DNA from 2 places in the Parafrigoribacterium soli genome. Region 1 is predicted to be linked to the other one. Evidence: predicted binding sites of a transcription regulator. Region 1 holds the regulator's gene; the other holds the start of a gene.
What was found. The regulator LexA, encoded in region 1, represses DNA repair genes until DNA is damaged. The targets are predictions, from matches to a motif close to TCGAACANNTGTTCGA.
Positions count from the first base shown of each region.

Region 2: the regulator LexA is predicted to act here: its motif matches at 2,763-2,778, upstream of ABUA37_RS12760 (intein-containing Rv2578c family radical SAM protein).

Region 1 is NZ_JBELNZ010000002.1:456,794-461,663, forward strand. It holds gene hisB (imidazoleglycerol-phosphate dehydratase HisB) at 1-227, opposite strand, end outside; gene ABUA37_RS06400 (histidinol-phosphate transaminase) at 224-1,300, opposite strand; gene ABUA37_RS06405 (LysM peptidoglycan-binding domain-containing protein) at 1,349-1,786, opposite strand; gene lexA (transcriptional repressor LexA) at 2,024-2,740, shown strand; gene hflX (GTPase HflX) at 2,790-4,355, opposite strand; gene ABUA37_RS06420 (class I SAM-dependent methyltransferase) at 4,397-4,870, shown strand, end outside.
Region 2 is NZ_JBELNZ010000004.1:304,978-309,847, forward strand. It holds gene ABUA37_RS12755 (sensor histidine kinase) at 1-327, opposite strand, end outside; gene ABUA37_RS12760 (intein-containing Rv2578c family radical SAM protein) at 607-2,754, opposite strand; gene ABUA37_RS12765 (ABC-F family ATP-binding cassette domain-containing protein) at 2,927-4,672, opposite strand.

The DNA.
Region 1 (4,870 bases):
ACGATGCCGATGTCTTCGACCGTGTGGTGCACGTCGATATCCGTGTCACCGCTCGCCTTGACCGTGAGGTCGACCAGCGAGTGCTTCGCGAACGCGGTGAGAAGGTGATCGAAGAAAGGCACCGAAGAATCGATGCTCGATACGCCCGTGCCATCGAGGTTGATCGAGAGGTCGATGTTCGACTCGCTCGTCTCGCGCTTCAACTGGGCAACGCGTTGTGCGGTCATCGTTCAATCCTAGCCAGCGCGTCGAGGAACGCCGTCGTCTCGGCCTCCGTGCCCGCGCTCACGCGCAGGCAGTTCGGAATGCCGACGTCTCGGATGAGAATTCCCTGCTCGAGAAGCGCCTCGAAGAGTGCGTGAGGATCGTCGACCCCGCCGAACAGCACGAAGTTCGACCAGCTGCGCCACACCGGGTACCCGAGTCGCGGCAGTTCGACGAGCAGGCGGTCGCGCTGTGCCTTGATGTCATCGACCACGGCGAGCAACTCGGATGCGTGCGCGAGCGCCGCGGTCGCGGCGGCCTGCGTGAGCGCTGAGAGGTGATAGGGCAGGCGCACGAGACGGACCGCATCCGTCACAGCCGGGTCGGCGGCGAAGTAACCGAGCCTGGCACCGGCGAAGGCAAAGGCCTTGCTCATCGTGCGGGAGACGACCAGCCGTTCGCGGCCCTCGAGGAGGGTGAGTGCGGTCTGCTGCGGGTCGGGAGTGAACTCCGCGTAGGCCTCGTCAACGATGACGATGCCGCGGCTGGCGTCGTACGCGGCCTCGATCGTCTCGAGCGACAGCGGCGTGCCGGTCGGGTTGTTCGGCGAGCAGAGAATGACCAGATCCGGGTCGGTCTCACGGATGCTGCGCACAACCGTCTCCGGAGAGAGTTCAAAGTCGGCGTCACGCTGGCCTTCTACCCAGGCAGTGCCGGTACCTGCCGCGAGGATCGGGTACATCGAGTAGGTGGGCGGGAAGCCGAGGATGCTGCGGCCGGGTCCGCCGAAGGCCTGCAGCAGTTGCTGCAGCACCTCGTTGGAACCGTTCGCGGCCCAGATGTTGTCGCGGCTGAGGCCGTGACCCAGGTATGCGGCGAGACTCTCTCGGAGCGTGACGAACTCCCGATCCGGGTAACGGTTCAGCTTCAGCGTCGCGGCGGCCACCGCTTCGACGACGTCTCGCGCCACCGGCTCCGGGATGCCGTGGCTGTTCTCGTTGACATTGAGCGCAACGCGCACGGGCTGCTGAGGCGCGCCGTATGGCGCTTTTCCTCGAAGGTCGTCACGAAGGGGTAGGTCGGAGAGTGAAGCCACCACAGAACTGTACTAGCCCATTACTGCGCGGCAGGAACGTGTGACGGACTACCGCGAGTACCGCGCGGGAATCGCGAGGCGTTCGCCTGCCTGCACGTCTGCGCTGGAGAGCTGGTTCAGGTGGACGATCTCGGAGACGACATCGCGCGGGTCTGCTGACGGCGCAACGGTCTCAGCGACCTGCCACAGCGACTCCCCCGCGCTCACCGTGACGTACTGCAGTTGACCACCCGCAGTGTCGGTGGCGATGGCGATTCCTCCATTGAGCGCGAAGGCCATGGCCGCTGCGACGAGGGGGAAGGCAACGAGAAACACCAGCACACGGCGACCACGTCGCGTGAGACGCAGCCGCGGCGCCGTCTGGCGGGCATCACGGTCGCGGGCTTGGCCATACGGCGCGGTGCGGTGCAGTGCGGTTCCGTACAGTGCGGTTCCGTGCAGTGTGGATCCGTGCAGTGCGGATCCGTGCAGTGTTGCTGTGCTCATTGCCTTACCTCCTGAGAGATTCCGTATCCGACGCTCGGCCGGGAGCGCCGGATACGAAGCTATGTTCCGAACATACATTCGATTTACGCCACATTCAAGCATTACTTTCGAACTCCCTTACCTGAGAACCGCGACACACTCGAATACATGTTTGTCTATCGCCCGATCTGCGGATACAGTTTCGATTGTCTGGAGACAGCACACCAGCCACCACCGACATTGGAAAGCAGGCCTGAGATGGACGAGCTCGACACGGAGCGATCAAAGTCCGAGGGGTCGGCCCAGGTGCCCGGTCAGGCGAAGGGCGGCACTCGCAGGCGGAAGAGCCTCAGCGACAAGCAGATCGCCATCCTGGAGACCATTCAGCGCGCTGTGTCGACGCACGGATACCCGCCGAGCATGCGGGAGATCGGTGACGCGGTGGGTCTCTCCTCGCTCTCAAGCGTCACTCACCAGCTCAACCAGTTGGAACTCAGCGGCTACCTGCGACGTGACCCGAACCGACCTCGGGCGCTCGAGGTTCTGATCGAGCTCGAACCGTCTGGCGGCGTTGTTTCCGACAATCCGACGCCCGTCGGTGACGCCGCGATGGTGCCGCTCGTCGGCCGCATCGCCGCAGGCATCCCGATCACCGCAGAACAGCAGGTGGACGAGGTCTTCCCCATTCCGCGCCAGCTCGTCGGCAAGGGCGACCTCTTCATGCTCAAGGTGGTGGGCGACTCGATGATCGACGCGGCAATCTGTGACGGAGACTGGATCGTCGTGCGCCAGCAGAAGACGGCAGAGAACGGCGATATCGTCGCCGCGATGCTCGACGAAGAGGCGACGGTCAAGGTGTTCCAGCAGCGTGACGGCCACACCTGGCTGCTCCCGCGCAACAGCGCATTCGCGCCGATCCTGGGCGACTATGCCGAGCTTCTCGGCAAGGTCGTGGCGGTGCTGCGCGCCGTCTAGGAAGCCGCAATCCGGGACCGGGCGCCTGGACCGATACCGGCTGCAGGACCTAAGACGCGGAGACCGCGGGGTTCACCGCGAACGCGCGCAGCGCGGGCGCCTGCTCCTCCGTGACGAGGGCGCTCACTCGCGTGCCACCCTCTTCGTAGTCCGTACTGAGGATTGTGCTGTGGTCGTGCAGCGACGAGATCACCTCGCCGCGGTCATACGGCACCAGAAGTTCCACCCGCACGGATGGCCGAGGTACGAGTTCGCCGATGGCGGAGCGCAGCTCCTCGATGCCCTCGCCCGTGCGCGCCGAGACGAAGATCGCGTCTGGCGCGAGCGACCGCAGCAGGAGGCGCTGTTCCTCGTCGGCGAGGTCGGCCTTATTGAAGGCGACGACCTCCGGAATGTCCCTCGCTCCCAGTTCGCCAATGACGTCGCGTACGGTAGCGAGCTGGCTACCCGGATCCGGATGCGACGCGTCGACCACGTGCAGGATCACGTCCGCGTCGGCGACCTCCTCGAGCGTCGAACGGAACGCCTCGACCAGCTGATGGGGAAGGTTGCGCACGAAACCAACGGTGTCGGTGAGCGTGTACAGGCGCCCGTCATCCGTCTCGGTCTTGCGCACCGCGGTGTCGAGCGTTGCGAACAGCGCATTTTCCACGAGCGCGCCGGCCCGCGTGATGCGATTGAGCAGCGACGACTTTCCGGCGTTCGTGTACCCGGTGATCGCCACCGACGGCACCGCATTGCGATTGCGGTTCGCGCGCTTGGCCTCGCGGGCGGGCTTGAAGCCGAGGATCTGCTTGCGCAGACGCGACATGCGGGTGTGGATGCGGCGGCGGTCGAGTTCGATCTTCGTCTCACCTGGGCCGCGGCTGCCCATGCCGGCACCGGCGCCACCCACCTGACCACCGGCCTGGCGGGACATAGACTCGCCCCATCCGCGAAGCCTGGGAAGGAGATATTCGAGCTGCGCGAGCTCCACCTGCGCCTTGCCCTCACGGCTCTTGGCGTGCTGGCTGAAGATGTCGAGGATGACCGCGGTGCGGTCGATGACCTTCACCCGCACCACGTCTTCGAGAGCTCGCCTCTGGCTCGGGGCCAGCTCGCTGTCCACGATCACGGTGTCGGCGCCCGTGGCCGCCACGACATCGCGCAACTCCTGCGCCTTGCCCTTGCCGAAGTAGGTGCTGGGGTCGGGCGTCGCGCGGCGCTGCAGCAGCCCGTCGAGCACCACGGCCCCGGCGGTCTCGGCCAGGGCGAAGAGTTCACGCATGGAGTTCTCGGCCTCTTCGAGTGCACCCTGGGCGTAGATACCGATGAGAACCACGCGCTCGATGCGGAGCTGCCGGTACTCGACCTCGGTGACGTCTTCGAGCTCCGTGGAGAGGCCCGCGACGCGACGCAGCGCCTGCCGATCTTCCCGGTCCAACTGTTCGCCGTCGTTTGCGCCGTCGCCGGCGGCCGTTGCCCCGTCCTGCAGCGCCTGCGCGGAACCGGAGGAAAACAGGGTGTATCCGCTCGAGTGCGCGGCAGCGTTGGCCATGATGCGCTCGACGGGATCGAGCATGGGGCGCTCTTCCGCGCTCACGCCCTCGTGCTCCACAGCTTCACCCTCAGTCATCTCGTTAACCCTAGCTCCTCATATTTCGGTAGGTTCTGTGCATGGCCAGCGAGCATTACTTCTCCTCAATTCCGGATAGTGAGCTCAAGCTTCGACAGATCCACGCCCAGCTGGCCGGGCAGTTCTACGAGCTGACGACGTCGAACGGCATCTTCAGTCCCGAGCGGATCGACGTCGGTACCCAGGTCTTGCTCGCCCACTCTCCCGTCGCGCCTCCCGGCGGCAACCTGCTCGATCTCGGCTGCGGCTGGGGACCGATCGCCCTGACCCTCGCGCTGCAGTCGCCGCACTCCACCGTGTGGGCGGTGGACGTGAACGAACGAGCGCTCGACCTCGTCCGCCGAAATGCTGCGTCCATCGGCCTCAGCAATGTCAACGCCGTGACGCCGGGAGATGTTCCCGACGGACTGCACTTCACGACCATCCGATCGAACCCGCCCATCCGGGTGGGTAAGGACGAGCTGCACAACATGCTGCAGTTCTGGCTGCCTCGGCTTGAGCCCGGGTCGGATGCG
Region 2 (4,870 bases), on a different contig from region 1:
GGTCGTCGAGAACGCGTCGACGGAGAGAATCGGCACGGTCTGCAGGGCGAAGGTGACGGCGTACCAGTACACGCCGGCTCCGCCGACGATGAGATAACTCGCGGAGGAGAAGCTCGTGCGCGAGCGGTCGTTGAGCCAGAGGAGGATGACGACGGGCACGAGCGCGAGCGCGGCGGGCCAGAGCACCGCGTCGACGTCGCACCACTGGAAGACAAGCACGACGAGCAGCGAACCGGCGAGACAGGTCAGCGCCGCTGCGTGCTGGCCGCGGGCGAAGGCGCGGCTCAGCGCCTGTGGCGCCAGATGGGCGGGAATGCCGAGTGACATGGACTCCCCCTCCCGCGCTCGTGGGGAAAGTATGACATCCTTTCACTCCGTGACGTACCCCGATTTACGCACAGATCGCGCGTCTTCCCCGCTTCTTCGCGGTTTTTGTGCCCCATTACCCCCGAACTGAGGGTATATGCGCGCGCATGCGGATGCGATCAGCGCGTGAGTGGGCGACATCCAGGGCGAAATCGAGTGAACTGCCGCGTCGCTATCGGGGAGACTGTCGCGACATTTCGCGGTCGGTGACAGGGCATCCGTCGCGTCGCTATTTCCGCGTTAGAAGAGGGTGGGCGTGCTCGACAGACCGGGGCCGGCGGGCAGCTCCTCGGCGATGAGGGACCGCGGAGCGGAGCCACCGTCGACGCGCGCACTCCCCCTGCCGAGTGCGGACGAGCGAACGGCGCCGGTTGCGGGATCGGCGCGACCGCGCTCGAGGCCATGGCTGCGGATGAGCGGTTTGATCTTCGCGGCGAGCCACTTGCGGTACTCCTTGGGCGCGTAGGCGCCACCCGCGTAGAGCTCCCGGTAGCGGGGCACAAGCTCGGGATGCGCGTCGGCCAGCCAGAGCATGAACCACTCCTTGACGCCGGGGCGGAGATGGAGCGCGGTGTACAGAACCGAGTCGGCGCCGGCATCCCGAATCTGCCGGAGGGCGGTGTCGAGGTGCGCGCGCGTGTCGGTGAGGTACGGGAGGATCGGCATCATGAACACGGAGCAGCCGAGGCCGTGCTCCTTCGCGGCGGTGACCGTGGCGAGTCTCGCCGCGGTGCTCGGGGTGCCGGGCTCGACGGACTGCTGCAGTTCGTCGTCGTAGATGGCGATCGACATGGCGAGGTCAACGGGCACGAGTTCGCTCGCCTCGGCGAGCAGCGGAAGGTCGCGCCTCAGCAGCGTGCCCTTGGTGAGGATGCTGAACGGCGTGCCGCTATCGGCGAGCGCCGCGATGATGCCGGGCATCAGTCGGTAGCGGCCCTCCGCCCGCTGGTACGGGTCGGTGTTCGTGCCGAGCGCCACCGGATGCTTCGCCCAGCTCGGCTTCGCCAGCTCCTTCGCGAGCACCTCGGCCACGTTCACCTTCACGATGATCTCGCTGTCGAAGTCCTTGCCCGCGTCGAGCTCGAGGTAGCGGTGGGTGGGGCGGGCGAAGCAATTGTGACTGATCACCCCGTTGGCTATGAAGTCGCCCGTGCCGGTCGTGATGTCGATCATGTCCATGACTTCGCCGAGATCCTCGATGGAGACGACTTCGAGCCGCGCATTCGACTTCACGGCGAGGCCGTCCATATTCAGCTTGCGCGAGATGGCGGGCCCGGTCAGTCTGAAGAACCTCTGGCGCATGGCGAGCCCACCGGTGATTCGGATGTTCGCCACCCCGATCGAGTTGGCGGGTTCCCGCGTGTAGTCGATGGCTAGCTCATCGAGCGACTCGGCAATCTGCGCAAGCATCTCTTCCTTCTTGTTGCTGATGCGAAGGACGCCGCCGGAACAACTGCCTTCGGCATCGAATACCCCCGCCAGAAAGCCCGCGTGCCATTCGTTCGATGCCTGCGAGGTCCAGGCGATGATTCCCTCTATGCGCTCGACCGCCGCCCTGCTGGCGACACGGATCCCCTTCATGGCACGGCGCACATCCGTCTTCACTGAGAAGTCGAACGTGGTCGTCGCGACTCCTTCCTGGTCGAGGTACAAGCGACTGCGGTTGAGGACCTCCTCGTCGGCGAGCGCCAGTCGAAACTGGTGGACCACGCCCGGTCGACCAGATGAACGGATGTAGGGGTGATGACCGATGTGTGCATCCCCGCGAATCATCCCGCACAGATATCCGCGGCGATAGTCCGCCGCAAAATACTGCGGTTGTTCGCTCTCTCTGAGACCAGTGGCGCCAAAACCCATGAGCTTGTTCCGCCGTGTGAGATAGGGGCGCGTTGCAGGACCGCTCATCGCACCGGTGACGTGCTTCCACCCGCGATTGGAGAGGAAGCGGTGGTCTCCACTGGCGACGATCTCTGTGCCATCCGCGAGGGACACACGATATCCAGGCTTGCGCGTGCTCCACGTCGCGTGGACGGTTGTGCGCACGTAGCGCCGGTACGCACCGCGCACCTCGGTGCCATAGATCTCATCGCCAACTCGCACATCCCAGAGCGGTTTCTGGCGCCCGTCCGCCATCAGAATGAGCGTTTCCGGGCCCAGGCAATAGGCGCAGGCATGACTGCAGCCACGATAGGGGTTGATGGTCCAGCCGAAGGGCATCGCGTTGCTCGAGCCGGGCACGTGGTTGAGGGCGCTCTTCGCGAGCACTTCGTGAAACGTGATTCCGGCGAACTCGGGAGTCTTCACGGAGCGGACGAAGTTCGAGAGTTTCGCGAGCCCCGGCAGAGCGGAGGGCTGCTCCGCTGCCAGTTCCTGCCCGCTCCACCTCATCCCGATAGTCGAACATACGTTCGAATCTCTGTCAAGGCGCGCTACATCGTTGGCTTCCGCTGCATAACTCAGGCACAACGCGGATGCCGACGGCGCGACGCCGGCGATCACGTGCGTCCGCGTCGGATCGGCATCGAATTGCCTGAGTTACGAAGTGGTCGGATGGGGCGGGTCACGTGACGAGGGCGCCCGCGCGCAGTTCGACCCGCTCGCCCTGCCACCGGCGGCGCAACCAGCGGTCGTGGCTCGCGACGACCACCGCCCCCGGGTAGCCGCCCAGCGCATCCTCGAGTTCGGTGGCGAGCGACAGCGAGAGGTGGTTGGTCGGCTCGTCGAGGAGGAACACGTGCGGCGGCTTCGCGATGATCAGCGCGAGCGCCAGGCGCCGCTGCTGACCGAGCGAGAGCGCTGCAACCGGGCGGTCGAGGTCCCTCGGCGCGATGAGTCCGAGGCCCGAGAGCGGCAGAGCATCCGCACGCCGCTCGCCCAGCGTCGACTCGTAGATCGACCTCGGCGACGCCGCGGGGTCGGCGAAGCGCACATCCTGTTCCAGAAGGCCGACCCGCAGCCCCCTGCGACGGTTCAGGATGCCCGAGTCGAGCGAGAGTCGCCCGGCCAGCACTCCGAGCAGGGTCGACTTTCCTGCGCCATTGGCTCCGGTCACCAGGATGGAGCTCTGCGACGCGACGCTGAAGGCCGGCACGGTCAGTCGGGAGCCGACCACGGCATCCGTCAGCTGCAGCAGAAGCTCGTCACCGAGCACCTGCGAACCGTGCGGGATGCCCGCGAAGCTGAGCACGGCGCTCGGCTTGCGCACCTGGGTCGCCTCGAGCTCCTCCAGCCGGGTGCGCGAGTTGCGCACCCGGCGGGCGATCTGCCCCTGCACCTTGTCGCCGCGCACGCCGAACGCCATCTTGTTTCTGTCGCGCATCGGCCGGTCGTGATTGATGTCGCGCGAGGTCACGTCGACCGAATACCTGAGCCGCTTGAGTTCCTGTTGTTCGTCCGCGAACTGCGCCTCCCACAGCGCGCGTTCCGCCGACTTCTGCGCGAGATACGCGATGTAGACGCCGCCGGGTTCAGCGGGCGGGTCGCCCGCAGAAGCCGCTTCCCCCGAGCCTGAGGCGCCGAATCGCGTGGTGCCGCGCCGCGACGGGTCGAGGTCGACGAGCTCCGTCGCGACCTCGTCGAGGAACGCGCGGTCGTGGCTCGCGAACACCACCGGCCCGTGCCAGCCCAACAGCTGCTCGCGAAGGAAGCCTGCGGCCTCGTCATCCAGGTGGTTGGTGGGCTCGTCGAGCAGCAGGGCGGTCGGGCGGCGCAACAGCAACGCGGCCAGCGCCAAGCGCGAACGCTGGCCGCCGGAGACCTGGTCGAGCCTGCGGTCGAACGGGATGCCCTCCACCCCGAGCCCGGCGAGAATCTCGTCGCGTCTCGCCTCTACCGACCACACCTCGGCGAGCTCCGCGGCATCGAGTGCCCGGGCGTAGCGATCGGATGCGGCCGCGGGGTCGACGGCGCCGTGCGTCGAGGCCGCCTGCCCGCGGTCGTCACCCTGTGTCGCGAGCGCGGCAGCGGCATCCTCGAGTTCGCGCTCGATCGCCCTGACCTCGGCGAGCGCGTCTTCGATCAGGTGCGCAACAGTCGCGCTCGCAGCGAACTGCACCTCCTGCCAGAGGAAGCCGGTGCGCTGCGGCGTGCGTACGCTGCCTGCGCCCGGGCGCTCACCTCCGGCCAGGATGCGCAGCAGCGTGGACTTGCCCACGCCGTTCTCCCCGATGAGACCGAGGCGATGGGAGGCGTCGACGACGAGCGAGACGTCGGTGAGCACGCGGCGCTCACCGTAGCTGTGGGAGACTCCGTCGACGCGGAGGTGATTGATGTCGGCGTGCTGATGCGTAGTGGGGTGCTGAGCCATTGCGGCCGCCCTTCTCGAGAACGAGCGTTCCCGCCGGGCGTGTGCACATGAAGCAGCCAAGCGCCGAATGACGCGAGAAAGAGCCGGCTACGGTCCATGGGCGCCTCGGGCGCGGGATGGAAGGGTCGTTACAGCTTCATAGCGTGAACGAGAGTAGCACAGGGGCTCTGGGCGCGTGTCGGGTTGGTTAGCTGTCGA